4 regions of the Mesobacillus subterraneus genome follow, and region 2 is predicted to be linked to each of the others. Evidence: riboswitches for the same ligand, from Rfam matches in the RefSeq annotation. Region 2 holds a riboswitch; each other region holds the start of a gene.

What was found. Region 2 has a riboswitch for thiamine pyrophosphate ahead of thiT (energy-coupled thiamine transporter ThiT). Riboswitches for the same ligand answer to the same signal wherever they lie in the genome.
Region 1: it holds a riboswitch for thiamine pyrophosphate, as region 2 does, so the genes downstream of both, tenA (thiaminase II) here and thiT (energy-coupled thiamine transporter ThiT) in region 2, are expected to answer to the same signal.
Region 3: it holds a riboswitch for thiamine pyrophosphate, as region 2 does, so the genes downstream of both, thiM (hydroxyethylthiazole kinase) here and thiT (energy-coupled thiamine transporter ThiT) in region 2, are expected to answer to the same signal.
Region 4: it holds a riboswitch for thiamine pyrophosphate, as region 2 does, so the genes downstream of both, LC048_RS08250 (Ykof family thiamine-binding protein) here and thiT (energy-coupled thiamine transporter ThiT) in region 2, are expected to answer to the same signal.

Annotation. Positions count from the first base shown of each region.
Region 1 covers NZ_CP129019.1:1,987,826-1,995,223, reverse strand. The annotation lists gene LC048_RS10210 (hypothetical protein) at 217-372, opposite strand; gene LC048_RS10205 (hypothetical protein) at 436-915, opposite strand; gene LC048_RS10200 (DUF2935 domain-containing protein) at 1,057-1,869, shown strand; gene tenA (thiaminase II) at 1,936-2,607, opposite strand; TPP riboswitch at 2,687-2,797, opposite strand; gene LC048_RS10190 (hypothetical protein) at 2,971-3,186, shown strand; gene qoxD (cytochrome aa3 quinol oxidase subunit IV) at 4,120-4,419, opposite strand; gene qoxC (cytochrome aa3 quinol oxidase subunit III) at 4,421-5,026, opposite strand; gene qoxB (cytochrome aa3 quinol oxidase subunit I) at 5,016-6,995, opposite strand; partial or broken gene qoxA (cytochrome aa3 quinol oxidase subunit II) at 6,985-7,398, opposite strand, start outside.
Region 2 covers NZ_CP129019.1:3,089,202-3,096,599, forward strand. The annotation lists gene LC048_RS16050 (helix-turn-helix transcriptional regulator) at 1-295, opposite strand, end outside; gene LC048_RS16055 (FeoB-associated Cys-rich membrane protein) at 486-647, opposite strand; gene feoB (ferrous iron transport protein B) at 669-2,678, opposite strand; gene LC048_RS16065 (FeoA family protein) at 2,678-2,902, opposite strand; gene thiT (energy-coupled thiamine transporter ThiT) at 3,194-3,790, opposite strand; TPP riboswitch at 3,896-4,002, opposite strand; gene LC048_RS16075 (histidine kinase N-terminal domain-containing protein) at 4,250-5,380, shown strand; gene LC048_RS16080 (dicarboxylate/amino acid:cation symporter) at 5,451-6,725, opposite strand; gene LC048_RS16085 (GNAT family N-acetyltransferase) at 6,846-7,398, shown strand, end outside.
Region 3 covers NZ_CP129019.1:3,302,165-3,309,562, reverse strand. The annotation lists gene liaG (LiaG family protein) at 1-163, opposite strand, end outside; partial or broken gene pepT (peptidase T) at 404-1,634, opposite strand; gene LC048_RS17190 (hypothetical protein) at 1,757-1,897, shown strand; gene LC048_RS17185 (hypothetical protein) at 1,890-2,042, shown strand; TPP riboswitch at 2,110-2,219, shown strand; gene thiM (hydroxyethylthiazole kinase) at 2,291-3,106, shown strand; partial or broken gene thiD (bifunctional hydroxymethylpyrimidine kinase/phosphomethylpyrimidine kinase) at 3,108-3,942, shown strand; gene thiE (thiamine phosphate synthase) at 3,915-4,559, shown strand; gene thiW (energy coupling factor transporter S component ThiW) at 4,572-5,075, shown strand; gene LC048_RS17160 (exonuclease domain-containing protein) at 5,179-5,793, shown strand; gene trhA (PAQR family membrane homeostasis protein TrhA) at 5,846-6,493, opposite strand; gene LC048_RS17150 (DUF1836 domain-containing protein) at 6,625-7,209, shown strand; gene LC048_RS17145 (helix-turn-helix domain-containing protein) at 7,217-7,398, shown strand, end outside.
Region 4 covers NZ_CP129019.1:1,610,894-1,618,291, forward strand. The annotation lists gene LC048_RS08240 (ABC transporter ATP-binding protein) at 1-996, opposite strand, end outside; gene LC048_RS08245 (ECF transporter S component) at 980-1,576, opposite strand; gene LC048_RS08250 (Ykof family thiamine-binding protein) at 1,576-2,178, opposite strand; TPP riboswitch at 2,283-2,381, opposite strand; gene LC048_RS08255 (hypothetical protein) at 2,459-2,707, opposite strand; gene LC048_RS08260 (hypothetical protein) at 2,952-3,140, shown strand; gene LC048_RS08265 (hypothetical protein) at 3,396-3,638, shown strand; gene LC048_RS08270 (hypothetical protein) at 3,716-3,871, opposite strand; gene LC048_RS08275 (hypothetical protein) at 4,045-4,476, shown strand; gene LC048_RS08280 (hypothetical protein) at 4,603-4,848, shown strand; gene mug (G/U mismatch-specific DNA glycosylase) at 4,886-5,404, shown strand; gene LC048_RS08290 (GNAT family N-acetyltransferase) at 5,436-5,915, opposite strand; gene LC048_RS08295 (VanZ family protein) at 5,905-6,396, opposite strand; gene LC048_RS08300 (peptidylprolyl isomerase) at 6,753-7,190, shown strand; gene LC048_RS08305 (hypothetical protein) at 7,394-7,398, shown strand, end outside.

The DNA of each region.
Region 1 (7,398 bases), 1.1 Mb from region 2:
ATTTTTAAAAGCTTCCATAGCCTTGCTGTACAACAAACTCATATTAAGCACCTCCCATATCATTCTTATTACGTTCGTTCCCCGTGTATACTATCCTAAAACTTAAATTTGAAAAGAAGATATTTGGTATTATGTTCCTTTTGAGCATGGAGTTAAAAAACTATTAAGATTCTGAGCAAAGAAGAAGAGACACCCGGGTTAAAGGGCGTCTTTCTTCTACTTTTTATTTACTTGTTTCCCGCTTTTTTTCTGGCTTTGCGATTTTGAATTCCCAACCTGGAACTCTGCACCAAGCTCCATGTCATTACTTTTATCATGCTTCTCTGTTTGTTCTCTTGTTTGATCCCTATTGTGCATACCTTGTCTCGCCATACCATTCAACTCACTTTCCTTGTTTTATCAATGACCTTCTTATTATGTTCAATTCAAAAATAATTATTGGTAGGTGCTGTCTGATTGTCGCCGTATGACTTTGTCATAAAATACCTGAAATCCATATAAAACTAAGGTTTTGATTAAAAATACAATAGATAACTGGAATTTTGTTAAGCGAACCAATGAGACATAGCCGAATTTCTTAAAGATGTTCAGTCCGTAATAAGTAAACAGTGAGTCAATCAAGATATTGACCAATAAATACAGATTAAATTTTTTGTAAGTGTATTTCATGATCCAGAAAGAGCCTATAAAAAACGGACCCCAGATTAGAGGCAGTTCACCCACAACGTTTGGTTTAATTTTAAATGGAAACCACCACCATTTTCTCTTTTCAGCAAATCTTCCTTCAAAGATTAAATATATTGCCATGAATAACGTACCTGGAAGGAACTTTCTGAATGTTTGTTTGCCAAGCAGAGGCAGTGACAGCCAGGGCAGTACAGTCATTAAAATTATGTAAAGTTTTAAATTTTTCATTAGCCACACCTTTAGGGAGAGAATAGAGATTGTTTTTCTTAGTATCTCAAATTAAGCTAAAAGTATTAAAAAGTTTCATGAGGTCATCATTTCTTTCTCTCTTGAACAGTAAGTATAAGAAGGGAAAAGGAGGGGAAAGAGATGATTTCTCTATGGGATGAACATGCATTTTGGCTTGAAATGCTTCAGGATCACGCATATTTTGTCAGGGATGGGCTGTCTCCGAATGAAACGGAGTATGTAGAAATCGCCAGGCAATTTATACGTTTGTATGACGAATTGTTAGTTGGTTTACGATCGATTCCTCGTGATGCTGACTACCAGGACAGTCAAATGATTGATTTTTCAAGAAAAGCATGGCAGGTCGCTAAAAGTTATTATGATTTTGAGGGTACAATGCAGTCATTACGGATAGATAATAAAGTTAATTTGAACTTGTCACCAACTTATTTGAACGGAACGCTAAGTGAAAATCAGGAATATTTACGAATATTGAGCTATTTGGTACAAGGACAGGAGCCAGTAAGGTTGACCGTTACAGAGATTATGGACCTTTGGCTTGAAGATCAGCTTGGTCATGCGGTTCTTTTTGAAAATTTGCTGGATCCGATAGAAGTCGGATCAAATACAGCAGCGCAAGAGTACAAACGCAGATTTCAACTTTATATTGTCCAAAATCATCATTTGAAAAATTATTTACGGGTGAAGCAGCCAGGATTTGCGCGCCAGCAGGAATTCATCTTTGAAGTAGGAAAGACGACCCAGGAGATGAATCAGTTTGTTAAGAATATGGTGCAGAAGTATAAAGACAAAACGCTTTTGAATAAATCCAATCTGCGCTTTCTTGAGCATCACTTTCCGGAGACTTGTTACTTTCTCGCCAATTTAAGCTACTATGAACCAAGGCTGCAGCCTCTGGTTGGAAATTGTTCTTTGTCGAAGCCATCTTTTTAGGGAAAATACAGGTATGAATTGGATGAAAAACAACGGGAAGTAGCCCCGTTGTTTTTTACGTTCGTTTTATAAGGCAACAGGCCATTTTTCCTGATTGTATGCCATGTCCCAAAACATGAATTCATACTGGCTGCTGATGATAAAATGCTGTTTCATCTTTTCTTTTTCCGATTCTGGGGATTCCAACGCAAGAACATTAAGTCTGTTTAATTGTTCATTTACCAATTCACTGAACCAATCTCCGCCATATGCGTTTATCCATTCTTGATAAATTTGGACATTGGGAGTGGATTCCTTCAACAATTGGCCAATCTCATGATAAATCCAGTAGCATGGCAGGATGGCTGCGATGATTTCAGACAGGCTCCCTGAAGCAGCAACCCGATAAAGATGGGATGTGTACGCATAGGCAGTAGGAGAGGGAATAAACTCTGCTATTTCTTGTTTTGTCACTCCGAGTTGCTTAAGAAAAGTTTCGTGCAGACCAAGCTCAGCTTCATAAGTTCCCAACGAATGAGTCGCCATTCTGGAGGTCGTGAACAAATCATCTGCTCTTGACGCTCCGATTGCCTGTATCCTGGCAAAATGGGAAAGATAATAGGAATCCTGTAACACATAATAGCGAAAGGACTCCAATGCTAAATTTCCATTAGCGATTCCCTTAATAAAAGGGTGTTCAAAATTTGCCTGCCATATTGGTTCTGCTTGTTTCTTTAATTCTTCAGTGAATTTTTTCATTTGAAGCTCCTCCTCATCCTTTTTAACCCAATAAAAAAACCACTTTCAAAGAAAGTGGTTGAATTGGCACAACATAAAAACGTCCCAAAGTCCACTTTCCTACGCTGGTGTAAACCAGATCAGGTTCCAAGGGTCTCAAAGTCTCACTTTAATCTCAGCCTTTAATTCAAAGGCACCCCTAGTGGTAAAATTTTGTTATTTAATTCTTCATTAATCATAATAGCATGGCGGGTAGAAGAGTCAAGCAATATGAGAAAAAGTAAATTGTAAAAAAATTTAGTGTTAATTGTGAACATTATGTGACATTTTTTATTAAATTCTGTTAATATAAAAAATAAAAACGAAATAGTGGGGGAATGAGAAGTGGGAAAACTTCTTATGTACTTTTATTTAATTGTTGGTTTATATTGTCTTGTAAGCGGATTCTTAGCGTTGTTATCACATGGATTCCAGCATGCTGTATTGTCACTGTTCCTTGCAGCATTTAATTTCGCGATGTTTTCTTTATTCAAGAAGGAAGGAAAGCTGCCCCGATTACGCCTAATCAAAGGTCGTAAAGGGGAGATGGCGAAGATTTAGTTAATTTAGCAAGTGATATTTTTATGAAGCAAGGTCAAGTTCGGACAAAATCCCGACCGCTCAAGCCAAATCTGTCCGAAGTAGGATCAAGTTCGGACAAAATCTCGTCCGCTCAAGCCAAACTTGTCCGAAGTAAGGCCAAGTTCGGACAACATCTCGTCCGCTCAAGCCAAATCTGTCCGAAGTAAGGCCAAGTTCGGACAAAATCTCGTCCGCTCAAGCCAAATTTGTCCGAAACAAAACCATGTTCGGACAAAATATAGTCCACTCAAGCCAAATTTGTCCGAAGTAAGACCAAGTTCGGACAAAATATTGTCCACTCAAGCCAAACTTGTCCGAAGCAAGACCAAGTTCGGACAAAATATAGTCCACTCAAGCCAAATTTGTCCGAAGTAAGACCAAGTTCGGACAAAATATTGTCCACTCAAGCCAAACTTGTCCGAAGCTAGACCAAGTTCGGACAAAATATAGTCTGCTCAAGCCAAACTTGTCCGAAGCTAGACCAAGTTCGGACAAAATATAGTCCGCTCAAGCCGAATTTGTCCGAAGTAAGACCATGTTCGGACAAAATATCGACGGCTCAAGCCAAATTTGTCCGAAGTAAGACCAAGTTCGAACAAAATATTGTCCACTCAAGCCAAACTTGTCCGAAGCTAGACCAAGTTCGGACAAAATATCGTCCGCTCAAGCCGAATTTGTCCGAAGTAAGACCATGTTCGGACAAAATCTCGACGGCTCAAGCCGAATTTGTCCGAAGTAAGACCAAGTTCGAACAAAATATTGTCCACTCAAGCCAAACTTGTCCGAAGTAAGGCCAAGTTCGGACAACATCTCGTCCACTCAAGCCAAATTTGTCCGAAGTAAGGTAAGGTAAAGACAAAAAAACAAATGAGACCAGGTCACCCACAAAAATGGTGCCTGGTCTCATTTGTTTTAGTGTGAGTGTCCTGATGTCATAACCCAGATGGATCCTGCAACAATGACGACAGCGATAAAAGCTGAATAGATAATATTGATATTATTGGTTACTTTATCATCGCCTTCATTGATGTGCATGAACATGTATAGCTGGATTCCGGCCTGGACAACTGCCAGTGTACCGATGATCCACATGACTGCCTTCATTGATAAAGAGCTCTGAAGGGCAATCCATGCTGCGCCGAATGTCAGGACGAGTGACATGAAGAACCCGATGACATGCCCGAGCGGGAAGCCTTTAGAATGATTATCCATATTACATCACCAACCCTCTAAGATATACGAAAGTGAAGATGAAAATCCAAACGACATCAAGGAAATGCCAGTACAGTCCAAAGATGAATGCTTTGCGTGCTGTGATTGGTGTCAATCCTCGCTGCACGATCTGGATAATCAGCAGGATCGCCCAGCCAATCCCGATGGTAACGTGCAATCCGTGTGTTCCAAGCAAAACGAAGAAACTGGATAGAAATGCGCTTGTCTGCATTGTTGCACCTTCATGCACATAGTGCATGAATTCGCGGATCTCCATGAAAAGGAATCCGCCGCCTAGCAGCAGTGTAAAGACTAACCACATCAGCATGCCTTTGATATTGCTGCGTCGCATTTCAAAGATCGAGATTCCCATAGTAAAGCTGCTTGTCAAAAGCAAAAACGTCTGAATCATAACATCTGTTACTACGAAAATATCCTGCTGTGTAGGTCCTCCGGCATAACGTTCACCGAGCACTCCATACACTCCGAAAAGGGTAGCGAAGAGCACGATTTCCGCACCAAGGAAGACCCAGAATCCAAGGATATTCATCCTGTTTTGTTCTGTCTGGTATTCAAGCGGTAAAGCGGCATTGACTTTAGCTGACATGGTTCTTCACTCCTTTGTTCGCACCTTTTCTCCATTTATTTTCTGTTTCAAAGACTTCATCCTTGTGCACATGGAAGCCTTCATCATAGTCAAATGAACGGAAGGCAAGTCCTGCGAGAATACCTAGAGCGGCAACCCCAGCAGCAATCGTCCATTCGAAAACAAGCAGGAATCCGGAAATTCCGAATACTACACCCATATAGATCGGGATCCATGTGTTACTTGGCAAGTGGATTTCTTCAATTTCATCTTCAGCAAGAGGCTGAAGTTCATTGTTCTTTTTCATATGCCAGAATGCATCAAGCTTCGTAACCTCAGGGAGGGAAGCAAAGTTATAGTGCTGTACAGGTGTAGCTGTTGCCCACTCGAGCGTTCTTGCATCCCATGGGTCATTTCCGATATTGCGGTCAGCGTACCGTGCACTCCAGTAGATATTGTATACAAGAGCCGCAAAGCCTGCTGCAAGAATCACTGAACCAACTGCAGAAATCATCATTAATGGACCAAACCCAGTTTCAGCTGAGTACGTGTACGCGCGGCGGACCGCACCGTCAAGTCCAAGGAAGAACATTGGCATGAATGTCACGTTGAATCCAACAACAAACAGCCAGAAATGCCATTTACCAATCTTTTCGTTCAGCATATATCCGAACATTTTAGGCCACCAGAAGTAAAGACCTGCAAAAATCGGGAACACAACCCCAGGAATCAATACATAATGGAAATGTGCCACAAGGAATAACGTATTGTGATACTGATAGTCAGCGGCAGCCATCGCCAGCATGACTCCTGTTACACCGCCGATGACAAAGTTAGGAACGAACGCCAGCGCCCAAAGCATGGCTGTCGTAAACTTGATCCTTCCTTTTCTCATCGTAAACAGCCAGTTAAATACCTTCACACCGGTCGGGATGGCAATTGCCATTGTCGTGATCGAGAAGAATGAGTTCACTCCTGCGCTGTTTCCCATTGTGAAAAAGTGGTGAACCCAAACGAGCATACTTAAGACAGAAATCATCACAATTGAAATGACCATTGATTTATACCCATATAATGTTTTACGGGCAAAAGTCGAAATAATATCTGAAAGCATCCCGAATGCAGGCAGGACTACGATATAAACTTCAGGATGTCCCCATAGCCAGAACAGGTTCGCCCAGAGCATATCCATACCGCCGCCGGAGATGGTGAAGAAGTGTGTACCGAACGTGCGGTCAAAGGTCATCAAAGCCAATGCTACTGTAAAAATAGGGAAGCTCGCTACAATGATGATCGATGTGATGAATGATGTCCATGTGAACATCGGCATCTTCATCAAGGTCATGCCTTTAGTTCTCATTTTTAACACTGTGACAACAAAGTTAATACCAGTCATCAAAGTACCTGCACCAGCAATTTGCAGGGCAACTGCGTAGAAGTTATTCCCGATGCCTGGGCTGAATTCTTTACCGGCAAGAGGGAAGTAGGATGTCCACCCTGCGTCAGGTGAACCACCAATAATGAAAGAAATGTTGAACAGCGCTGCTCCGCTTACTGTTAGCCAAAAGCTAAGTGCGTTCAGCTGTGGAAAAGCAACATCACGTGCGCCAATCTGGAGCGGAATCACAAAGTTCATGAGACCGATCAAAAGTGGCATCGCCACAAACAAAATCATGATGACACCATGTGTTGTGAATACCTCGTTATAGTGCTGGGCATTCAGGAAACCATTTTCCGGAACAGCTGTCTGGCCTTTCATCATCAAGCCATCGATACCGCCGCGGAAGAACATCACGACACCTAGCAGAATATACATAATCCCGATTTTCTTGTGGTCAACAGTCGTGAACCACTCAGACCATAAGTAATTCCACTTTTTAAAATAAGTGATTCCGGCTAATGCGCCGACTATTGTCAGAGCAATCCCGATTTGTGAAGCGAAAATAAGTGGATCACCTGTTACAAAAAATTCATCCCATTTAATGCCCACTGTGGTCACCCCCGTGTGAATCTTCAGTTTCAGATTCTTTATGCTTCATATCTTCCTTGTTTTCATGATTGGACTTCTCATTGTTTTCATGATTGGACTTCTCATTGTTTCCATCTTTATTTTTGTAATTGTCCTTATCTTCAAAGATCTTTCCTGGTCAGCCATGTCCTCTGTCATACATTTCTGGATTCGTGTAGTTCTTTGAGTGTGGATCAGAATGGTCAACCCATTCAAGGTGCGTATTAGAGAATGTCTTGCGGCCAAGATGGGAAGGCTCAAGCATTTTCTCATACTCCTCTAATGTCATTTTTGGCGCAGTTTCTTTTACATCTTTAATCCACTGGTCAAAATCTTTCTGTGTCTGCGAAAGTACTTCGAACTCCATGCCTGCATAACCTTGGCC
Region 2 (7,398 bases):
CTTTTCCGCCCAAGGTTTTCTCTTTTCGGTAATCACTACCTTCATGCGCTATGGTTTCGAGGACTTCAAGTGGTTCATTACCGAATAAAAACTGGATAGTCTCTGTTTCCCGGAATAAGGCACAAATTGTCACGACTGTTGACCAGCCAGCTTGTGCCCTGCCCTTTTCGATCTGGACTAGGGTCTTTTTGGAGATTCCAATGATATCAGCCATTTTCTCCTGTGTATAACCGACTTCTGCGCGCAGTACCCTTACTTTATCCGATACCCTGCTAATGATTTCATCTCTTGTCATCCGCTTCATTCCTTTAAGTTCTTTTAGTGTAATTTTACACTAAATTAACTTGAATTCAAAATACTTTTTACATTAATTTTTATTATGTTAAAAAAGACCGTGTATTTCCGATACAAGCAATCAGCTTAAATCACCAGTAAAACACACAGCTATATGGAAAAAGGAATGCAGTGAGCTGCATTCCTTCTGATTATTTCATCTGTTTTTCCTGGCTGACGCTGCAGTTGCTTGAACAAGAGCTTTGGATGGAGCAGGCAGCGCATTTTCCTTCCTTCGACTTCTTGATGAACCGGTAGAAGGCCCAGCCGGCATATCCAAATATAGCACCGCCGATTAAGATGTTTGCAATCATAGATCCTTCCTCCTTCCGGGCTTAGGTTAGACCAAATAACTTACCGCCCTGATAAATAATGAGAGACAAGACATATGCGATAATCAGTGCATAAGTGATTGAAAAAGCAGTCCAGCGTTTTGAAGCAGTTTCTTTGTAGATGGTTGCGACCGTAGCAAGGCACGGAATATATAACAATATAAATGCCATGAAACTGTATGCTGCAAGTGGCGTATAATGGGCAGCCAGCAAACCTTGCAGACTTGCTTCATCTGGCACAAAATAAATGATGTTCATTGTTGAAATAATAGCTTCTTTAGCCAGGAAACCGGTGAAAAGTGATGCACTTGCCTGCCAGGTTCCAAAGCCTATAGGAGCAAATAACGGTGCGAAAACACCACCAAGAATCGCTAAATAGCTGTCATCCATGCCGACATTCACGCCTTCCGGGCCGGCGTAGGCGAGCAGCCAGATCAGGACGGAGCCGGCAAAAATGAAGGTTCCCGCCTTCTTTACGAATCCTTTTCCCTTATCCCATGTGCTTCTCCAAAGCGCTCTTGCCTGTGGCAGCCTGTATGGCGGAAGTTCAATGACGAACACCGAAGTTTCACCTTTCAAAAGAGTCTTCGAGAATACCTTAGCCAGGATTAGTGCAATCACTATTCCTATTACATACAAACTCAAAACGACAGCTGCCTTCTTTTCTACAAAAAACGCTCCGACAAACAAGGCGTATACAGGCAATCGGGCTGAACATGACATGAGCGGCGTCAACAGGATGGTCATCAGCCTTTCCTTTGGCGTCTCAATAGTCCTTGCTGCCATAATTCCTGGTACGTTACAGCCGAACCCGATCATCATCGGAATGAACGCCTTCCCATTCAGGCCGACTGATTCCATCAGGCGGTCCATCACCAGCGCAACGCGAGCCATATAACCTGAATCCTCCAGCAAGGATATGAAAAAGAACAAAATGAAGATTTGCGGCACGAAGACGAGGACTCCCCCTACCCCTGCTACAATTCCATCAAGAATCAGATCCTTGATGAATGATGAAGCACCCACTGCAGTCAGTGCTGCTGTAATTCCTGCTGTAACAGGACCAGACAAAAGTGAATCCAATGCGTCTGACAGAGGGAAGCCAAGCCAGTCAAAAGTAAGCATGAACATGACGTACATCAAGACTAAAAAAATTGGTATTCCGAGAAATTTATTCGTTACGATCATGTCAACTTTCTCAGTCAACGGAATCTTTTTATTATCCAGTCTTGTGGTTGCAGCAGATACTATTTTATCAATTGCTTCACTTCGCTTACGGTGGATCACCTGATCAAGCGCTTTGTTGCTGACTGCATATTGTTGTTGGGATACAGTAACATCGTTGACCAATGTTTCTAATTCAGCCATGTGCAAGATTGTTGCTAGATAACTTTTCACATAGGGATTGCCTTCAAACAGCTGGAGAGCAAGCCAGCGTACGGGATGTTGTGTTTTCCCAGCTAGTTTGTTCTCTAGTTCGAGGATTCCCGCTTCAATCGCTTTTCCATAATAAACGAGATTGTTCTTCCCTGTGCCCACCACTCCAACAGTCACCAGCTCTGCAAGCTCGTTACACCCCATGCCTGTCCTAGCAACGACTGGAGCTACGGTCACCCCTAATGATTCAGACAGTTTATGAATATCGATTTGTATGCCCCTGTTTTTCGCCACATCAAGCATGTTTAAGCCAATTATCACCGGTGCACCATATTCCAATAGCTGCATAGTAAGGTGAAGGTTACGCCTTAGCTGAGAAGCATCCAGGATGTTCAGCAGTTTTTCGAATGGTTCATTCAAAAAGAAATTTGTAACGACCCCCTCATCTTTAGAGAGCGGATTGAGAGTATAAACCCCAGGAAGGTCAATAAGCTGATCCTTGCCATTTTTAAAAAGACCGACTTTCTTTTCGACCGTAACGCCGCTCCAGTTGCCGACATATTCATAGGAACCTGTTAAGTTATTAAACAATGATGTTTTTCCAGTGTTCGGGTTGCCAATGAGGGCAATATTCATCATACTCGCTCCACTTCGATCCTTAGTGCTTCTTTGCGGCGGATCCCGATGCACTGTCCGCATGATTCAAGCATGACAGGGCCACCAAAAGGCAGGATGCACTTTACGCAAACTTCAGAGCCTTCAGCAATTCCCAAATCAAGCAATCTTCTTCTTACAAATTTATCAGTACTAGCAATATTCATGATCCGTCCTTTTTCACCAGTCTTTAGTTTTCCCAGCATAGCCATCACCTTTTTTCAAGTTAGTTAATTTTATAAGAATCTCAAATTTCTACTTACATATCTTAGTTTACATCTGTTTTCTCTAAATGAGAATGATTATCTTTATTTAATCAGTTCAGCACGACTTCCACTGTGACTTATGTCACTAAACCTCAGCTGCAAAGCTGTATTTTATGCAAACTCCATATAATTGACAATATTTTTACCTACATTGCATTACGTTCATTATATACCTATAATGGTATATAATGAACAAAGAAAAAAGGAGAGCTGATTCAGCTCTCCTACTTATCACATTTTATTGCTTACTTGTGCTGACTTAACCATTCTTGCTGGAGCGTAACCGATGACAAGAATAATGATAATAGCGCTTAAAATCATGCTTGGAATCATGTAAGTGCCGTTATAGATAATTGAATACAGCCACGCCGGCTGTCCTTCTGGCGCCCAGACTCCAAAAAAGATCCAGCCGGAAAAGAAATGAGCGATAAAGCGAAGCAAGCTTCCTATGAAGGTGCCAGCAATGATAAACCCAATCCATTTTTTCTTATCGCTATTTTGAATGCTAAGCTTAATCTGTCTGGCAAAGATACCGGCAATTCCAAGCACTGTGAAGGCCACCAAATAATCGATGAATCCCTGTACTGGATGGTAAATTTGCGAAAAGCCAAGGATAAACTGCAATAGGCCTAGCAGCAGCCCAGTTATTGCGCCGCCCTTGACTCCCCAGCGGAAAGCCATCAGGAATACAGGCACCATCGCAATCGATACGGAACCGCCCTGCGGCCAGATTCTTGAAAATAAGAATCCGGAAAATAAATCAAGCAAGTAAGCCAGTGCGGAAAATACGGCAATTTCCACTAAAAAGAGAGTTTGTTTTTGTTTCATGTTTTATTCCTCCTTCTTTTCAGAATGAGGTCCGTTTCTAACACGCCTTTTCTGCTTCAGAAACAAAAAAAGCAATCAGGGAATGATGCAGGATCCCCAATTGCTTTCCTATCGCATCCACATTCCTTCGCTAGCATTAACTAACAGGTTCAAAGGGTAAGAACTCGGCTGCTCACTCTCAGCTGCTTTACGCAGCTCCCCTTGTGGTTATTATTTAGTTTCTACACTATGAATATACTACTTCTTCTTTTCAATAACAAGTATTACCTATTATTAAAATCCGCCCTGGTCGATAGAAATTAGACAAAACTCTCTCAATGTTGCTAAAAAAATCGTTCTTTTGTCACGATTTTAGCTATTCGACGCAATTCCACGCATGTTCTTAATATTCGACAAAGGTATTTCATATTTTTCCTCGAATCTTTAATACCGAAATGAAAAACTGGAGGACTTAATGACATGCTGCCAATTACGGATAACAGATTGCTTAGCTTCCTGACTAGTGAAAAGGAAAATCTCATTGCCGACTGGACGGATGAAATAATCGTCTCTGAAGATGATCCCTATAAAGAGAAAATAAATAAGAACGCTGAGAAAATGTATGCAATCATTCTCTCAATTTTTTCTAAGACAAGCGATGAATTGGAGGAACACCTGCAAAAACTTGCTTTTATGGTCGGGGAAGAGCGGGTTCGGGCCGATATCAATATTGGTGATTTTGTCTATAATGTCAATTCTGGACGATCTATTCTTTACAAGCACCTCTACAAAATGAATATGGAATGGGAAGAAATGCAGGAGGCAATCAATCGAATAAATTACTGCTTTGATACCTTTTTGTATTACGCTGTATCCTATTACAATGAACAGAAAAACAAGATAATCGAAGAAAAGAACCAGTTCATCGATTCCACACATAAGGACAGACTAACATTGCTTGGCCAAATGACATCGAGCTTTATCCATGAATTCCGCAACCCGTTAACTTCCATCCAGGGCTTCATTCAGCTTTTGAAATCCGAACATGAAGACATGAAATATCTCGATATCATTTCCAGTGAATTGGAGCAATTGAATTTCCGTATTTCACAATTCCTGCTTTTATCAAAAAAGGAGCTGATTGGAAAAGAAAAGACACTTTTCTCATTGAATATAATGATAGAGGAAGTATTGAATTTCTTATATCCCAGCATCCTTGACACAAAGGTCCGAATTATCAAGGAAGTAGCGGACGATATGGAATTGTTTGGCTATGCTGACGAAATCAGGCAGGTCCTCATCAATATCATCTTTAATGCCATTGACGTATTGAGCCAGTATCGTGATGATCCACAAATCGAAATAAAAGGATTTTTCGTGAATGACACACATATAAAAATTGAGATTTCGAATAATGGGCCTATCATTCCTGACAATTTGCTAAAAACGATCTTCGAACCATTTGTCACAACCAAAACACTTGGGACTGGGCTCGGTTTGTTTGTCTGCCGGGAAATCATTGAAAAGCATAAAGGAATTCTCGCCTGTTCATCAGAACCGGACAAGACGTCCTTTATCATGCTGTTGCCTCTGAAAAGAATAGAAAACTAGCAACTGGAATTTAGCATCCTCCGTTTATCACAAAGAGACCCCCCCATTAAATGGCAGGGTCTCTTCTCATTTATTTAAAGTATTCTATTGAGCGATTATCCGCTACATTTTTCACTTTGCTTTTTTCCGGTCGAACCCGATGCTTTTTCTCAGATTCAGAGACAATGAGCGCGCATGCTGCATCGCCTGTGATATTGATAGCAGTCCGAGCCATATCCAGCAGACGGTCGATCCCCAAAATCAGTCCAATCCCTTCAACAGGCAGACCTACAGATTGAAGTACCATCGCCAGCATGATCAAACCAACTCCTGGAACACCTGCAGTACCTATACTTGCTAGTACTGCAGTCAGGACAACCGTCAGAAGCTCGGCCATAGTAAGGTCGGCACCATATACCTGTGCAATGAAGACAGTTGCTACTCCCTGCATGATGGCCGTTCCATCCATATTGATCGTAGCTCCGAGAGGCTGGACAAAGCTGCTTACAGATTCAGGCACACGGAGGTTCTTCTGTGCTGTTTCCATTGATACCGGAAGTGTAGCATTACTGCTCGATGTACTGAAGGCAACCCCCATTGCTGGGGAGAATTGCTTAAAGAACCAGAATGGATTTTTCTTTCCAAGGAAATATACCCCTGAGCCATAAGTCAAGAGCGCATGGATAACTAAAGCCAGAACAACGACAATCATGTATACTCCCATCGCCTTGATGGCATCGATTCCCTGACTTCCAATCGCCGTTGCGATTAAACCAAAAGTTCCGTACGGAGCAAACCTCATGACAAGGCCCACCAGATACATCATGATTTCATTACCTTGTTCAATCAGATTGAGTATTCCTCTCGTTTTGTTACCAAGTGCTGTTAAAGCAATACCGATGAATAGCGCAAACACGATTACTTGCAGCATATTTCCGGCTGTCAGTGCTTCAAACGGGTTCGCGGGAATAAGATTTAAAAAGGTTTCGCTTACTGGCGGAGCTTCTTCAGCCTTGAATTCTGCTCCACTCGTATCAAACTGCCCCATCAAGCCGGGCTTGATTAAATATGCCAGTGCAAGGCCAATTGAAATAGCAATGGCTGTTGTCGTTAAAAAGAAGCTTACCGTCTTAAAACCAATCCTGCCAAGTTTCTTAGGGTCGCCTAATCCTGCAGTTCCAAGAATAATTGAAAACAGGACAATTGGTACGACGAGCATACTGATTAAATTGATGAATATCTTACCTAGAGGCGTAAATATGAATTTATCTAAAACAGTGAACAGTTCTGGTGAAAAAATATTGAGGATCAGCCCAGTCATTGCGCCAAGTCCAAGGCCAATCAAAATCTTAGTCGTTAGTTTCATAGTCTACCTCCCAAAAAAATATAAAAAAACAATGTAAAGCTTTATTCCCTCTTTTGAACGAGTAAAACCACAGATATTCAATTGGATAATACTGCCACAGAGTTTGTTTAGGAGGTTATTATGTTAACTTTAAAAGTTGATTCTGAACTTGAACTTCGAATTTTTGAGCTCAGTGAAGCTTGGGAGTTATTCTGGCTCGTCGATTCCAATCGCCGCTATTTGCGGGAATGGCTGCCCTGGATAGATGGCATTCAATCCCCTTGCCAATTTTACTCAGTGATACAAATGTGGCAGAAAAATTTCCAGAAAGGAAGCAGCAGTCACTTTGGGATCCGGTACAGGGGAGTCCTTGCAGGCAGTATCAGTCTCCATGCTATTGACTGGACCAACTCTCAGGCAAGCATCGGCTACTACCTGTCGGAAAAACTGCAAGGCAGGGGCATAACAATCAGAACGGTGAAAGCAGTCATACACCATGCTTTTTATGAGCTTGGAATTAATCGCATTGAAATCCGGTGCGGCAAGGATAACCATAAAAGCAAGGCTATTCCCAAGAAGCTTGGATTTTACGAGGAGGGAATCCTTCGTGATGGGGAATTTCTGAATGGACACTTTCATGATTTGATTGTATATGGGCTTCTTAGAAGAGAATGGCAAAGAAACTTTACTCTTA
Region 3 (7,398 bases), 210 kb from region 2:
TCGTCTGTACACTGGAAACATCAATCAGGATTTTTTCCGTTTTATCTGTTACCTTAACCGAGTGTTCCGCCCTGGCAAAGTTCATTCCGTCGCCATTGAAGAAGTAATTCCAAGCAATATAAGCCCCAGTAATTAACAAGAAAATCATCATTACCTTTTTCACCTTAAAAATCCCCTCTCAATCTCATTCTATATTCATAGTAAGGCAGGTCAATCTTATTCCCAATGCACCTCCGATTTAAATCTGGATAGGGCTTGAGGCGGATTTGGGTTTAGGTCGGTCATCGGGGCACTTTCCAAGGAGACGTCAACATAAAAATGTATTTAAAAACCACCAATGATATGAGTAAAAAAAAAGCCGGACTCCGTCATAGTCAGGAATCTGGCTTCTTGTTGTTATTCATTAAGCTTTCGCTTCATAAAGTTTGGCAATCTCTACAATTGTTTCAACGGATTTCAACATAGTGTCCACAGAGACATATTCAAACCTTCCGTGGAAATTCTCCGCCTGTAAAAATATTCGGTGTCGGCAATCCCATATAGCTAAGCTGTGAGCCGTCTGTGCCACCGCGGATTGGCTTGACGATCGGCTTGATGCCGAGGTTTTCCATCGCTTCGTATGCGATGTCGACAATTTCTTTTACCGGCTCGATTTTATCCTTCATATTGTAGTATTCGTCGTACATTTCAAGTTCAACGCGGGTTTCGCCGTAAGTATGCTTCATTTCATTGGTGATTTTATGCATCAATTCCTTGCGGGCCTGGAAGCTGTCACGGTCAAAATCACGGATGATATAGCTCATCGTCGTTTCCTCGACACCTCCTTCAATCGAGCTGAGGTGGAAGAAACCTTCATAACCATCTGTGTGCTCAGGCGCTTCTTCGGCAGGAAACTTGCTGTTGAATTCCATCGCGATTTTTGCGGAGTTCACCATTTTGCCCTTCGCCGTGCCGGGATGGACATTCTTTCCTTTAATTGTCACTGTAGCGTTGGCTGCGTTAAAGCTTTCATACTCCAGCTCGCCAAGCGGGCCGCCGTCAACGGTATAGGCGAATTTTGCATTGAATGCTTTCACATCAAATTTATGAGGGCCTTTGCCAATTTCCTCATCCGGAGTGAAAGCGACACGGATTTTGCCATGTTTGATTTCCGGGTGATTGATTAAATAAGCCATAGCCGTCATGATTTCTGCGATTCCGGCTTTATTGTCAGCTCCAAGCAGCGTGGTTCCATCAGTGGTGATCAAAGTATGCCCTTTATATTGAGGCAACTCTGGAAAATCTGCAGGAGACAGGATGATATTCTGTTCCTTATTCAGGATGATTTGATTTCCATCGAAGTTTTCTACAACTTGCGGATTGACATTTTTGCCGGTAAAATCAGTGGCCGTATCAATGTGGGCAAGAAAGCCAATAGTTGGCACTTCTTTATCGGTATTGGAAGGAAGTGTCGCCATCACATAACCATTCTCATCAATCGTCACTTCTGACATTCCAATCGTTTGTAATTCCTCGACAAGCATGTTGGCAAGGTTAAGCTGTCCTTCTGTGGATGGAGTGGTTTCACTGTTTTCATTGGACTGTGTGTCTACTTTTACATAAGATGTAAATCTTTCGATGATCTCGTTTTTCATGTCTTTCAACTCCTATTACTATGTATATTTTCATATTAGCATAGAACATTAGAAACGCCATTTAAAAGGAATCTCAAAATTCAATTTTCAGGGTATAATGGTGAAAAGGAGGCTGGGGAATTATGGGATATATTTTAACCGCCATTGTCCTGTCTGTCGTGTTTTATTCAATTTATAAAATAATTACATCCGGAAAATTGCCAAGCAACAACTATACTCCATTTGATGATATTACTGAGGGGAAAGTGGATAAAGATGAATGAATTGGGCTTGATTCTAGTCCTGGTCTTAGCCTTGTGGTCCATTACGAAAACACTGGAGAAATTGGCTAAGAGAATCATCGATAAACAGGAGCAGCAATATGAGCTGCTCAAAGAAATCAAAGAATTGTTAAAAAGTGAAAAATAACAGAATAGGTTGTTTTCTCTTTACATAAATAAAAGTTAAGGTTAGGATGAAAATAATTGAATATTCGATGTACTACTAGGGGTGCCCTGTTACAGGCTGAGAGAAAGACGTTATGTCTTTTAACCCTTCGGACCTGATCTGGGTAATACCAGCGTAGGAAAGTAGTGTGAGAGAAGTTTTCTTACTTTGCTTTTAAGTCAGGTCCACTAATGGATCTGGCTTTTTTATTTTTTCAAGGAGGTTTCAGAATGGAGAAGAAAGAGATTGCTATTTTGCTGGACAGAGTCCGCAGGGAGAACCCGCTCGTACATAACATCACTAATGTTGTGGTCACCAATTTCACCGCTAATGGATTGCTGGCTCTGGGTGCTTCGCCGGTGATGGCATATGCCCAAGAGGAAGTTGCTGACATAGCCACGGTGGCGGGAAGTCTTGTCATCAATATTGGGACGCTGACGCCTGAAGTTGTTGAGTCGATGCTGATTGCCGGCAAGGCGGCGAACGAGCATGGTGTCCCGGTTATCCTGGACCCAGTGGGTGCGGGTGCAACTCAATATCGCACTGAAACGGCAAGGAGGCTGATGGAAGAATTAGAGATTGCGATTATCAGAGGAAATGCATCAGAGATTGCCAATGTTGCCGGGGAGACTTGGAGTATACGCGGAGTGGATGCAGGTGAATCCAGTGGGGATGTGTTCGAGCTTGCTGTTTCGGCTGCGAAAAAATTGAAGACGGTTGTTGTCCTGACTGGTAAGAACGACATTATTACAAATGGGCATATTGCATATTTTGTCCACAATGGTCACCAAATGCTAACAAAAGTGACGGGCACCGGCTGTTTGCTCACTTCCGCAATTGGCGCCTTCACTGCTGTTGAAAAAAACTTGCTGAAAGCCGCGACAGCAGCAGTAGCCATCTATGGAGTGGCGTCGGAAATAGCTGCTGACAATTGTGCCAGTCAGGGTCCGGGAAGCTTTCAAATAGAATTCTTAAACTGGTTATACCTTATTGGCGGAAACGTTCTGATTAAGAAAATGTCTTTTACTCGCGTGGAGGTTGATTGAGATGGAAAAAGCTTTAACAATTGCGGGGTCGGACAGCGGCGGTGGTGCTGGCATCCAGGCAGATCTGAAAACCTTCCAGGAGCTGAAAGTTTTTGGGATGTCTGCGCTGACCGCAGTAACGGCCCAAAATACGCTTGGTGTCCAGGGAGTCTTTCCGCTGGAGGCAGAGGCAGTTGCCCGACAAATCCAATCTGTCGGGGATGATATTGGGGTGGATGCTTTGAAAACAGGAATGCTTTTCAATGCTGAGATCATTGAAACTGTTGCTGGGAAAATAAAGTATTTCGCATGGGATAAGGTTGTAGTCGATCCGGTCATGATTGCGAAAGGAGGGGCTTCATTGCTTCAGCAGGAAGCAGTTTCTGCCTTGAAGAATCATTTGCTTCCGCTTTGTCTAATCATTACCCCGAATATCCCCGAAGCAGAAGTACTGACCGGCATGTCTATTGGCAGCATGGATGAGAAAAAGGAGGCGGCAAGACGAATTCATGCGCTTGGAGCAAAAAATGTCATTATAAAAGGCGGGCATGATGAGGGAACAAACGAATCGGTCGATGTCCTGTTTGACGGGAGGGAATTTGTCTTTTTTTTCCTCTGCAAGGATTGAAACAAAGAACACTCATGGAACAGGCTGTACTTTTTCCGCTGCCATTACAGCACAGCTTGCGAAAGGGAAGTCAGTTCATGAAGCAGTAGCTATAGCGAAGGAATTCATCCACGCTGCCATCGCTGACCCGCTGATCATTGGGAATGGACATGGACCTACTAATCATTGGGCCAATATGAAAATGGAAAGCGAGGTCACCTCATGGCAAGAATCAGCCCTGAACAAATGAGAAGCTTGCTGAAGGTTTACTTTATCGCCGGCAGCACGAATTGCCTGCAAGAGCCTCGATTAGTGCTGGAAGAGGCGATTCGCGGAGGGATCAGTCTTTTTCAATATCGTGAGAAAGGAAGTAACTGCCTTGAGGGGATGGAAAAGCTGGTGTTGGGAAAGGAGCTGCAGAGGATCTGCAATGATAACGGCATTCCTTTCATTGTGAACGATGATATCGAAATGGCCCTTGAGCTTGATGCGGACGGCGTCCATATTGGGCAAGAGGATGAGGATGCATCAGAGGTCCGCGACAAAATAGGCGATAAGATTCTTGGAGTTTCCGTCCATAGTCACACAGAAGCTGAAAAGGCAAAGCTTGCAGGTGCAGATTATTTTGGAGTTGGGACGATTTTTCCAACTGCAACAAAGAAGGATACAAGAGCAGTCCAGGGAACGGCATTGCTTGAGCAGCTAAAAGACTTTGGCATCCCGATGGTCGGGATCGGAGGAATCAATGTGGATAATGCTGCAGTAGTAATGAATGCTGGAGCGGATGGTGTTTCTGTCATTACAGCAATCAGCCATGCAGATGACGTCAAGGAAGCCGCAGCAAGATTAAGGGATATCATGTATTAAAGGGAGGTTATCATGAAAAACACACAAAAGCTTACTTTAACAGCGATGATGATGGCAATAGGAACATTGACAAGCCATATGTTGTTTATTCCTCTTGGAATTCTTAAGGTATTTCCGGTTCAGCATTTTATCAATGTTTTGTCGGCAGTGCTTCTCGGACCATATTATGCAGTTGCCCAGGCTTTAGGCATATCAATATTGAGAAATCTAATGGGGACCGGGTCTGTCTTCGCATTTCCTGGAAGCATGATTGGTGCTCTTCTGGCGGGCTATTTGTATAAAAAAACGAAGAGAATGGGTTTTGCTTTCGCAGGAGAAGTAGTTGGCACAGGAATCCTTGGGGCGATTGTCAGCTATCCGATTGCTACTCTATTTCTTGGCAAAGAAGCAGCTTTGTTTGGAATGGTACCCGCATTTTTCGCAAGCTCGCTTGGTGGTGCGGCAATAGGCTTCGCACTTCTGAAAATTTTTATGAAGAATACAGCGGGCAGATTAGAGATGACCAACAGGCTCTAAGTTGGAAAAGATTACATCCTATTCTCTAAAGGTGGAAATGAAAGTAGTCCTCATATATGATTATAAATAGAATCATATATTCCAGCTGAAAAGGGTGACATTTTTGAACAAAGAGAACAAGCTTGGATTGGTAGTGGACGTAGAGACAACTGGATTAGGCCCGGATTCAGATGAAATAATAGAATTGGCTTTGAAGCTAATTTCCTTTCATGAGGAATCAGGAGAAATAATCGACATTCTTGATGAAGATTCTTATTTAAGAGAGCCGCTGTCGATCACCGCCCAGAGAAATTACGACAGAGCCTACCGGATTCATGGGATTTCTTATGACATGGTTCGTGGAAAGACGTTTTACGATGAAAAAATAATGGATTATTTTAATCGCACCGATGCAATTTTTGCCCATAATGCCTCGTTCGACAGAAGTTTTTTATTCAGGATGTATCCAGAAGTCAACGAGATGAAGTGGTATTGCACGATGAAGAATGTGCAATGGAAGAACCACGGTTTCCCGAACAGCAAGCTGCTGACTTTGCTGCAGGCTCATAATATCTCAAAATTCCAGACGCACAGGGCGATGGACGACATTACATATTTGACGGAGCTGCTTAAGCAGCAAAACCCAAATGGTGATTATTATTTGAAGGAAGTGCTGGATTATGGTCCGATGCGGAAGTACCAGCCTGCCCAAAAACAAAGAAGAAGGATGTTCTACTAGAAAAGGTGCCTGTTTTTTCAGGCACCTTTTGTATTTATGTGCTTGCACTTTGTTATAGAACATACAAGTATACGCTCAGGAAATGGGCAGTACTCCCAAGCATGATGAAAATATGAAAAATTTCATGGAAGCCGAGATGTTTGGAGCGTAGGAAATCAGGTTTCAGCGCATAAATGACGCCGCCGATTGTGTACATGATGCCTCCAGCAACCAGCCAGAAGATACCGGCAGGATTTAAGACAGATGAGAGTGGAGAGACGACGAAAATAACCATCCAGCCCATTACAATATAGATAGAGGTCGACAGCCATCTTGGACTCCTGAACCAAATCATCTTAAAGAGGATTCCGCACAAAGCAGCGAATATAATGATGCCGAACAATGTCCAGCCTGTCACTCCATTAAGGCTTATCAGGCAAAACGGTGTATAGGTTCCGGCAATCAATACGAAAATCATCGAATGATCGATTTTTCTTAGGAAGGCGATCACGCTATCTTTGCTGATGACCATATGATAGGTGGCAGATGCCGTGTAAAGAAGAATCATGCTGATGCCGAAAATCATGACAGAAGTAATGGCCAGGGCTGAGCCGGTGGTAAGCGAAGCTTTGATGACGAGCGCAAGCAGGCCTGCAAAGGATAGTAAAGCACCAGCAAGATGAGTCAGGCCATTGATTGGTTCACGGATGTAGCTGTTCATTTTATAACCTCCATATCGCTTTATGTAGTATTGATAACTACTTATTATAATATCTTCATAACGATACATAGTCAATGTTTACGAGTGTGTTTTTTGCATTATAATAAAATAAAAAAACATGAGGGATTGTATTGAATAATTTAGAACAGCTGTTAGCTGAGCTTAAACTTGAAAATAACATTGCACTGGAAGACATCCCGGAAATCGACTTGTACATGGACCAGGTGATCCAGCTTTTCGAAAAGAATTTTGGATGCTCAACTAGGAATGAGGATGAAAAAGTCCTGACGAAAACGATGATCAACAATTATGCCAAGGGAAAGTTGTTCTTCCCGATAAAAAATAAAAAGTATTCGAAGGAGCATTTGATCCTGATCAGTTTGATCTATCAACTGAAAGGCGGTTTGTCGATCCAGGATATCAAGCAGACTCTCGAAGGGGTTAACCAGAAAACTGAGTCAGGGGATATTCAATTAGGACATTTTTATCAAAGTTATTTGAAGCTTTATGAGAAAAATGTTGAAATCTTCAGCGAGGATGTCTTGAAAACCGAGCAAGATGTGAAACAGGAAGTGAAGAGGCTGGATGCAGATGATCCTGAGGAACTCGAAACGGTATTATTGATTGCATCACTTATTAATATAAGTAATTTTTACAGAAGGACAGCAGAGAAGCTTGTTGACAGGCTTGGTGCTGAAATTAACAAAAAGGACTGAATTCAAGGTGTATTTGACAGTAAAAGAAGCAGCAGAATATTTATCGATTCCGGAATCGAAAATAGAAAAGATGATTTTTCAGCAAAAAATAAGGGCCATTCACGATGGCGACCATTATTTGATATACAAAGATCAATTCAACACGCATATGAAACAGATGGAAAAATATAAGAAACTTGTTGAAGAAAT
Region 4 (7,398 bases), 1.5 Mb from region 2:
TGATAAAGAGATTTCTTGGATGATTTCATGATTGTCTCTTGAATAGCTGACACCCTTCGCACTGATAATGGAAGGAGAGGGGGTGTGCATTTGCTTACGGCTGTCAGTTGATAAAAATTCAATTGTTTGCCCTATATCCTCACTATGTTCAATGATTTCACTTATTGTCATTGGCAGTGAAGAACTCTTTAACAAACCAGCATCCTGTAGTCTCAATCCAACATGAATGGTGCGGGGGAGCCATATGCCTTCACTTGCGAGTTCTCTTGCATATTCTGCAAAGCAAATGTTTGGCGGACCGTTTAAAAACAGCTCACCCTTGGAATTGAAAATGATGCAGCGATCCACAAAATCGAGCCAATTGTCCAAATTGTGCTCAATAACGAGGATACTGAAGGAATGAGATTTTTTTAATTTTTTTAAAGTCTGTACTAGTTCGAACCCAGAAGCAGGGTCTAGATTAGCGGTTGGTTCATCAAGGATCAATAATTCCGGTTCCATTGCCAGTGCACAGGCAATCGCAAGCTTTTGCTTTTGACCGCCTGAGAGGGTGTGAATCAGTCTGTGTTTGAATGGCAACAAGTCTACTAAATCAAGTACATAATGTATTCTTTCTTCCATTTCTAATCTGGGGAAACGTATATTTTCTAATACAAAAGCCACTTCTTCCTCGGCAGTCAGCATGCAAAATTGGGAATCAGGATCCTGCATGACAAATCCAATTTTTCGGTTTGCTTCTCCTGGCTCAAAGGAGGATAACGCTCGCCCTTTATAATTAATATAGCCATTCATGATTCCATCAACAGAAGACGGATACAGATTATTCAGACAGTATGCGAGGGTACTCTTTCCTGAACCGCTTGGGCCCAAAACAAGTATATTCTCATTTTCATTAATTTCGAAGGTAATGTTTTTTAAGACAGGATCCTGGCCAGCCTCAAACCTGAAAGATAAGTTTGACACCTCCAAAAATGGACGACTAGGCTGAGATATCATCGTTATGCTTTGCCTTTCTGGCTTCCTTGCCAAGCGGGAAGCTATTTAACGCTCCAGTCTTTGCGAGGCTGTCACTTATGTATTTACCAAGTAGGCCGGCTAATATTGCTCCGCTTGCAAGCCTGACGAAAAACATCGCTGTTACATAACCAGGTGACAGTGCAGCAAATCCTCCTAAAAAATAGCCCCATAAAAAGCTGGTGATTGAGGAACCCATTCCTGCAGCCACCAGCACCCATGCTGAATAGTTCTTCCATTTGGTTGCTGCAAAAGCTGCTTCTGCACCAAGTCCCTGAATAATGCCAACAAGGATCAGGCGTGGACCAATAGCATTGCCAAGCATGACCTCTATAGTTGCAGCTATCGTTTCTGATAATACAGCTGCTCCAGGCTTCCTGATGATATATGCAGCTATTATGGAAACGATGAACCAGATTCCGAATATCAAATCATAGCCAATAAGGCCAAACATACCTACAAGTACATTGCCGATTTGTAAGAATAGGAGGTAGATGACCCCAAAAACGACTGCCAGGACAGAGAGGACAACAACCTCACGAAGTTTCCAGTTGGCGAGCATCATTGACCCTCCTTGCGAGAAGGGCTATTGGCTGACATAGTCACCGTCATGACAATATGTGAAGAATCACTGTTCCGGGCACCTTCAAACGCACTTTCCAAAGCTGCAAACACCTTATTGCCATCACCATCTAATCTTGAAGAATAATGAACGCCTCCGCTAAAGACACCTTGCTGGTCAACAGTCTTAATTTGATCCATAATGACATCCATATATCCAGGAATACCTAATGGATAGAGAGCGAACTGGGTTGCGACCTCCAGGCTGATTTTCTGTGAAAGCTCTTTATTCATAAGAATTAAATCTTCTGCCATGAATGCATCCCCAGCACTGTCACCAGGACATCCATTTGAAAATGTCGCATTCAGGACCACATGGTCTCCCGCAATTGATGCATTCAGAAATATAGCCTTAACAACGTCAAAAACATGTTCTGAATGACCACGCACACATGTGCTGATATCATCTGACTTCATCCATACCTTTGTTGTGTCAACTTTCTTCAGTGAAGAGAGGATAATATCCACGAACCTGTCTGTCATTGGGTAAATTGAAAAACTCGCCCCTGTAATCTCGCTAGTACCGCAAAGAATCTCTTTCAATTCAAAACAGCTCCTTTTGTTCATTTATTGGAAAATAAAAAACTGCATCCAGCGTGGTGGATGCAGTTGAATTCTATCGTTAGAATAAAAAAGAAATATAACGAAGAGCTTCTCCTGCACTTCCCCACGCTGGTATTATCCAGATCGGGTCATAAGGGTCAGAACAAAGTTCTTCTCAGCCATAAGCTCCCCTAGTGCAAAAAATTATGCAGTTGTTGTTTCCAAAATCATCTTAGTTGAAATAGTTTGAATTGTAAATGCCTAATTTAAAAAATGTGAATCATTCCGAATCGCGCTGGAAAAATTTACTCCCATTGTAGCTTTCCAGGGTGCCCAGCTCATTATTTAACAGCCACTCCATTTCCTCCAACGCGGTTTTCGAGACAACAGGATCGCCCAATGACCAATTCACAGTATACACGAAGTAATAATCTTTAATTTGGCGGAATAAGGCGATTGAGTTTGGAAATACGTCAAATTGAGCTTTGATATTATATCTCTTTGTGTATGACCATTTTATAAGCTTCATAGAAACTCTCCATATTGTTAAAGTATACTTTTAGAGGGTGATAGGGCACAGATATAAATTACCCTTAAGTATGAGAAAAAAACGGATATCAAACCAACATAGTGTTGAAAGATGCCGGAATATGTTAAAATAGAGAACGTTGCAGTGGTGTTAGCGACGCATATCTACATAATATCAAACTGCTAGCAATATGATAGATTTTTATTTTTATATAGTAGCAGAAGTATTTGGAGGAAGCTGAATCATGAATGAAACCCAAAGAATTCAATTGAACGTTAGAGTCTCCAAGGATACATCTGACAAGCTTGACGAGATTGTAGAATACTATCAGGAAAATACCAAGGTCGGCAGAATATACAAAGGCGATGTATTAACTGATATTATTGAAAAATCATATGAGATTATGCAAAAGCAAAAGAAGTTGAATAGATAAAGCTATTATCAATTATTGTTTTTCGAATATACATTAGGTTCTTCACTTACATGTTCCGGGAACCCTTCTCGGGCAATAAGAATTCCAATAACAGATGAAAAAACAACAGAGTTTACAATGAAGGTTATAGTTATTAAGTCCTATGCCAAATTGTCAACTCGAAAATGTGGCAAATTAGTGACAAAATAGTTGCGTTAATCAATAATCAGTCGTATTATTTAAATAATCTGATAATACGATAAGGTGGTTATTGATATGATGCGTATGGCAATTGCAGGTGTAGCCGGCTTTGTCCTTGTGTTCATTGAGTCATATATTGTGATGGTTTTAAAACAGTACGAGACGATTGAGTTTGGAGGAATGACCCCGTTTGTGAGTGTCTGGTCGATGAACTTTTTCCTTGTTTTCTCAATCCTCACCCATATAAAATTTTGGTACGAAGAACGTGAAGCAGAGCGTGAGGAAGAGGCAGCCGAAAGAGACCGTTTCATCAATTAAGACGCTAATGATGCAAAGCAGTGTAGAAATATCAATAGTTGATGAAGTAATGGAGAAAGGCATTTTGCCTTTCTCTTTTATTTTGCCTTGTCTTGGTCTGCATCGATATGATCGCGCTCAGCCTCTTCAGCTGCTATCCTTAATTCCTGAAAAAATAATTGATCGTTGCACACCATGCTGTGCTCCTGTGTATTTTGCTCGTTTGAATTTTTATTATTTTTATGCTGCTCCATTTTTTTGTCCTCCTCACAATATTTGTTATTACCATTTTCCCTTAACAACAAAATTCATGCTTGTGGTAACATCGTTGTAAGTATTTACTAATGATTTCAAATCATGTAAAACAAATTCATTAACTTTTGCTTGCTGTGGGAAACTATTCCTACTTTACGAATGGAGGGAAACTATGGATGCGTTGAAATCTGTTTACCAATTTGATAATGACCAGCAATTTCTTAAAATTGAGTTTCTAAATACCTCAAATCATTCTCCGTGGCATGCTTTTGTTTTTGATGAAAATTGGAATGATATCATCAGTACAGCTGCAGCCATTTCCGACACAATTGCTGATAGTGTTGAATATGCTTATGAAAATCTGGGGATTCGCGGGAGGGTTGCTGTAGTGGAAAACATCAGCAACGGCGGTTCACTGACAGATATGATTGATGTATCACTATTCCATCTGCAGGCATTGCTTTTTACTTCAGCAATCATCGTAAACGGGGATTATGATGAATTGGTAAGTTTTGGTTTTTCTAAAGAAAAATCTCAAACTGGAAATTCCCTGTATATTCTATCCTCTGATGAATTGGGCAATGATGCTTGCCGCTTTTTATAGTAAGTAATAGCATGGTGGAGAAATGAGGACTTAAATAAGGTATGTAATAACATGGTGCAGAATTGAGCTTGTATAAGGTGTGTCAAAGTTTGGGAAAATGGATGTGAGAGCTGAAGGAGTGATAGAATGGGTGAAATGGAACTTGAAGATATGTTCGAATGGGCAGGTTTATCAAATGTTTATGAACAACATGGCTATAAAATGTGGTTGAGCGGCCTTGAAGACCATATTGATAACGAACTATTGGATCACTTTTCAGACGCTTATTCATTTGAAATTGCCGAAACGATGTTTTATGATGATTTTTTGTTCCATCTAAGAATTTTCAAGAATATCCGAAAAAATAATGAGCTGCCTCCCCGTTATTGGTGAGTGCATAGATACATAAGATTGGAAAGGAGTGGGGATTGTGGAGCCGATTTCTGATCATTTACTTAAAAATCTTGACGTCCTTTTTGTTGGTTTCAATCCGAGCATCCGTTCGTCCGTAACAGGCCATCATTACGCCAATCCAAACAATAGATTTTGGAAGATTCTTTATGAAGCAGGCATAACGCAAAGAAAGTATAATTCTTCAGAGGATTATCAGCTTCTGGAAATAGGCTATGGGATGACCAACATAGTTGCTCGTCCGACTAAAGCAGCGGATGAGATTACGAAAGAAGAATACCAGCAGGGAAAACTTGAGTTAATAAGTAAAATCGAGAAATTCAGTCCGAAGATCGTTTGTTTCGTTGGTAAAGGTGTATACCAGCAATACAGCGGGAAAAAAGATATTCCATGGGGAAAGCAGGATGGAGCTGTCGTTGCTGGTACCGTTGATTTCGTTGCACCTTCCTCAAGCGGACTGGTAAGGATGAAGATGGAGGAAGTAGTGGAGATTTATAAAGAACTCCCTTTGTTGATAAATGATACAATTTCCAAGTGAAAAAGGACCTGAAGAGGGTCCTTTACTCTTTTTATTCTAAAAACCGGTTTTCACCATTTAAGAGCATTGATAATCGGATCATATCCCTGCATTGGATGCCATTTTCAAAAATGGGTTCTTGATAATTCCTTATAAAAAAGTCACGATCTATTCCAGTGATTCTGAATCCAACTTTTTGATATAACGCCAGTTGGAAAATACTCGAATTCCCAGTACCTATTTCAACCATACTATAGCCTTTTTCAGCTGCAGTTTGAATCCCATGCTTAAGCAAGATGGTGCCTAAGCCCTTTCCTTGGTGTAATTCATCGACAGCAAGGTTCATGATTTCGATGATATGAGAACTAACAGGAACTAGTAAGATTACCCCGATTGTGTCACTGCATTCTGATTCCATAACATAGCACGATCCTTTGTCTAAATACCCTGAAACCAGATCCTTAGAAGGATCTGCCTGGAGGAGCAGATGCCAGGGCGGCTGTTCGCCGACTTTTAACATTCTAATGTCCATTTGTTTTCCCCTTCAACATAAGAAGATAAATCAATCTGATCAATAGATAGCCAATTGCACCGCCTATTGTGTTTAGAATAATATCATCGATGTCAAAACTGCCTACCCTGGTCGCATACTGCAGGATTTCCACTGAGGTAGTCGCCAGAAAGACCGTACCGATCGTTCGCCAAAACCCGCTGAAGCTTTTGAACAACCATGGAAGAAAGGTTCCTAAAGGGAAAAAGGCAAGGACATTGCCAAATAAATTGGACATCCAGATACTTTGATTTATGTGCGAAGAAGCCTTAATGTAGTCTGTGATTGTTTTGAAAGGGATGATGTTATATGGGTTGGCACCGGCAGAATTAATTTCATAGGCAGCCTGTCTGTATGGGCTAAGGAACAACAAAATTACGGCAATGATGATGTATATAATGAATAATCCATAAGATATTACTGAAATCCATTTTTTGTGTTTGAAATTTATTCGATTTAGCATAACTTCTCCTTAGGTTTGTTGTGTTAGGAACCCTCATGAAATCTATTGAACTACTAAAGGAAATACCATATATTTATAGTCTTCAAATTAACCAGCTAACTGAACAATTTTGCAATTAAAATAAAAACCTTACCCTAAGGCAAGGTTTAATCATATGTATTATTACCCTGCTGCCAGAGCAGGGCCCCTGCCGTCCGTACAGTGGTTAAGTGTCCCGCAACAAGCGAATGTCCGGCAGAGGCAGTTATATTTTAACACAACCATGTGGGAAAAATACAATTTGAAGGTGGATACTTTTATTTTTATTTGGAATAGTGGTATGATAACAATGATTTTACCATAAGGAGATGATTTACATGGCTAAAAAAGGATACATACAAATGCAAAACGGAGAAAAAATCGAATTCGAACTTTACCCAAATGAAGCACCAGGTACAGTAGCGAACTTTGAGAAGCTTGCAAACGAAGGCTTCTATAACGGTTTGAATTTCCACCGAGTAATTCCTGGTTTTGTTAGTCAGGGAGGCTGCCCTTCCGGAACAGGTACTGGTGGTCCTGGTTACACAATCAAGTGTGAAACAGAAGGCAATCCGCATAAGCACCAACCAGGTTCACTTTCAATGGCACATGCTGGAAAAGACACAGGCGGCAGCCAATTCTTCATCGTCCATGAATCACAGCCACACTTAAATGGCGTACACACAGTATTCGGAAAAGTTACTTCTAATTTGGAAGCAGCTAAAGCAATGAGCAACGGAGATGTTATGGAAAAGGTCGTTGTTACCGAAGAATAAGAATTTCATTAAAAAGAGCCTGCGGGCTCTTTTTTTTATACTTTTTACCCATTGAACCGAACATACGCTCTTGTTAAAATGAAGAAGAGGTAACTGTACAAAATTAAATTATAAAGTCTAATATCGATAAAATTTGACTATATTATATAATTTTTATAAAGTTAGATTAATTAATCAAATTTTTTACGTTAGGTGGAATGGCAATGGT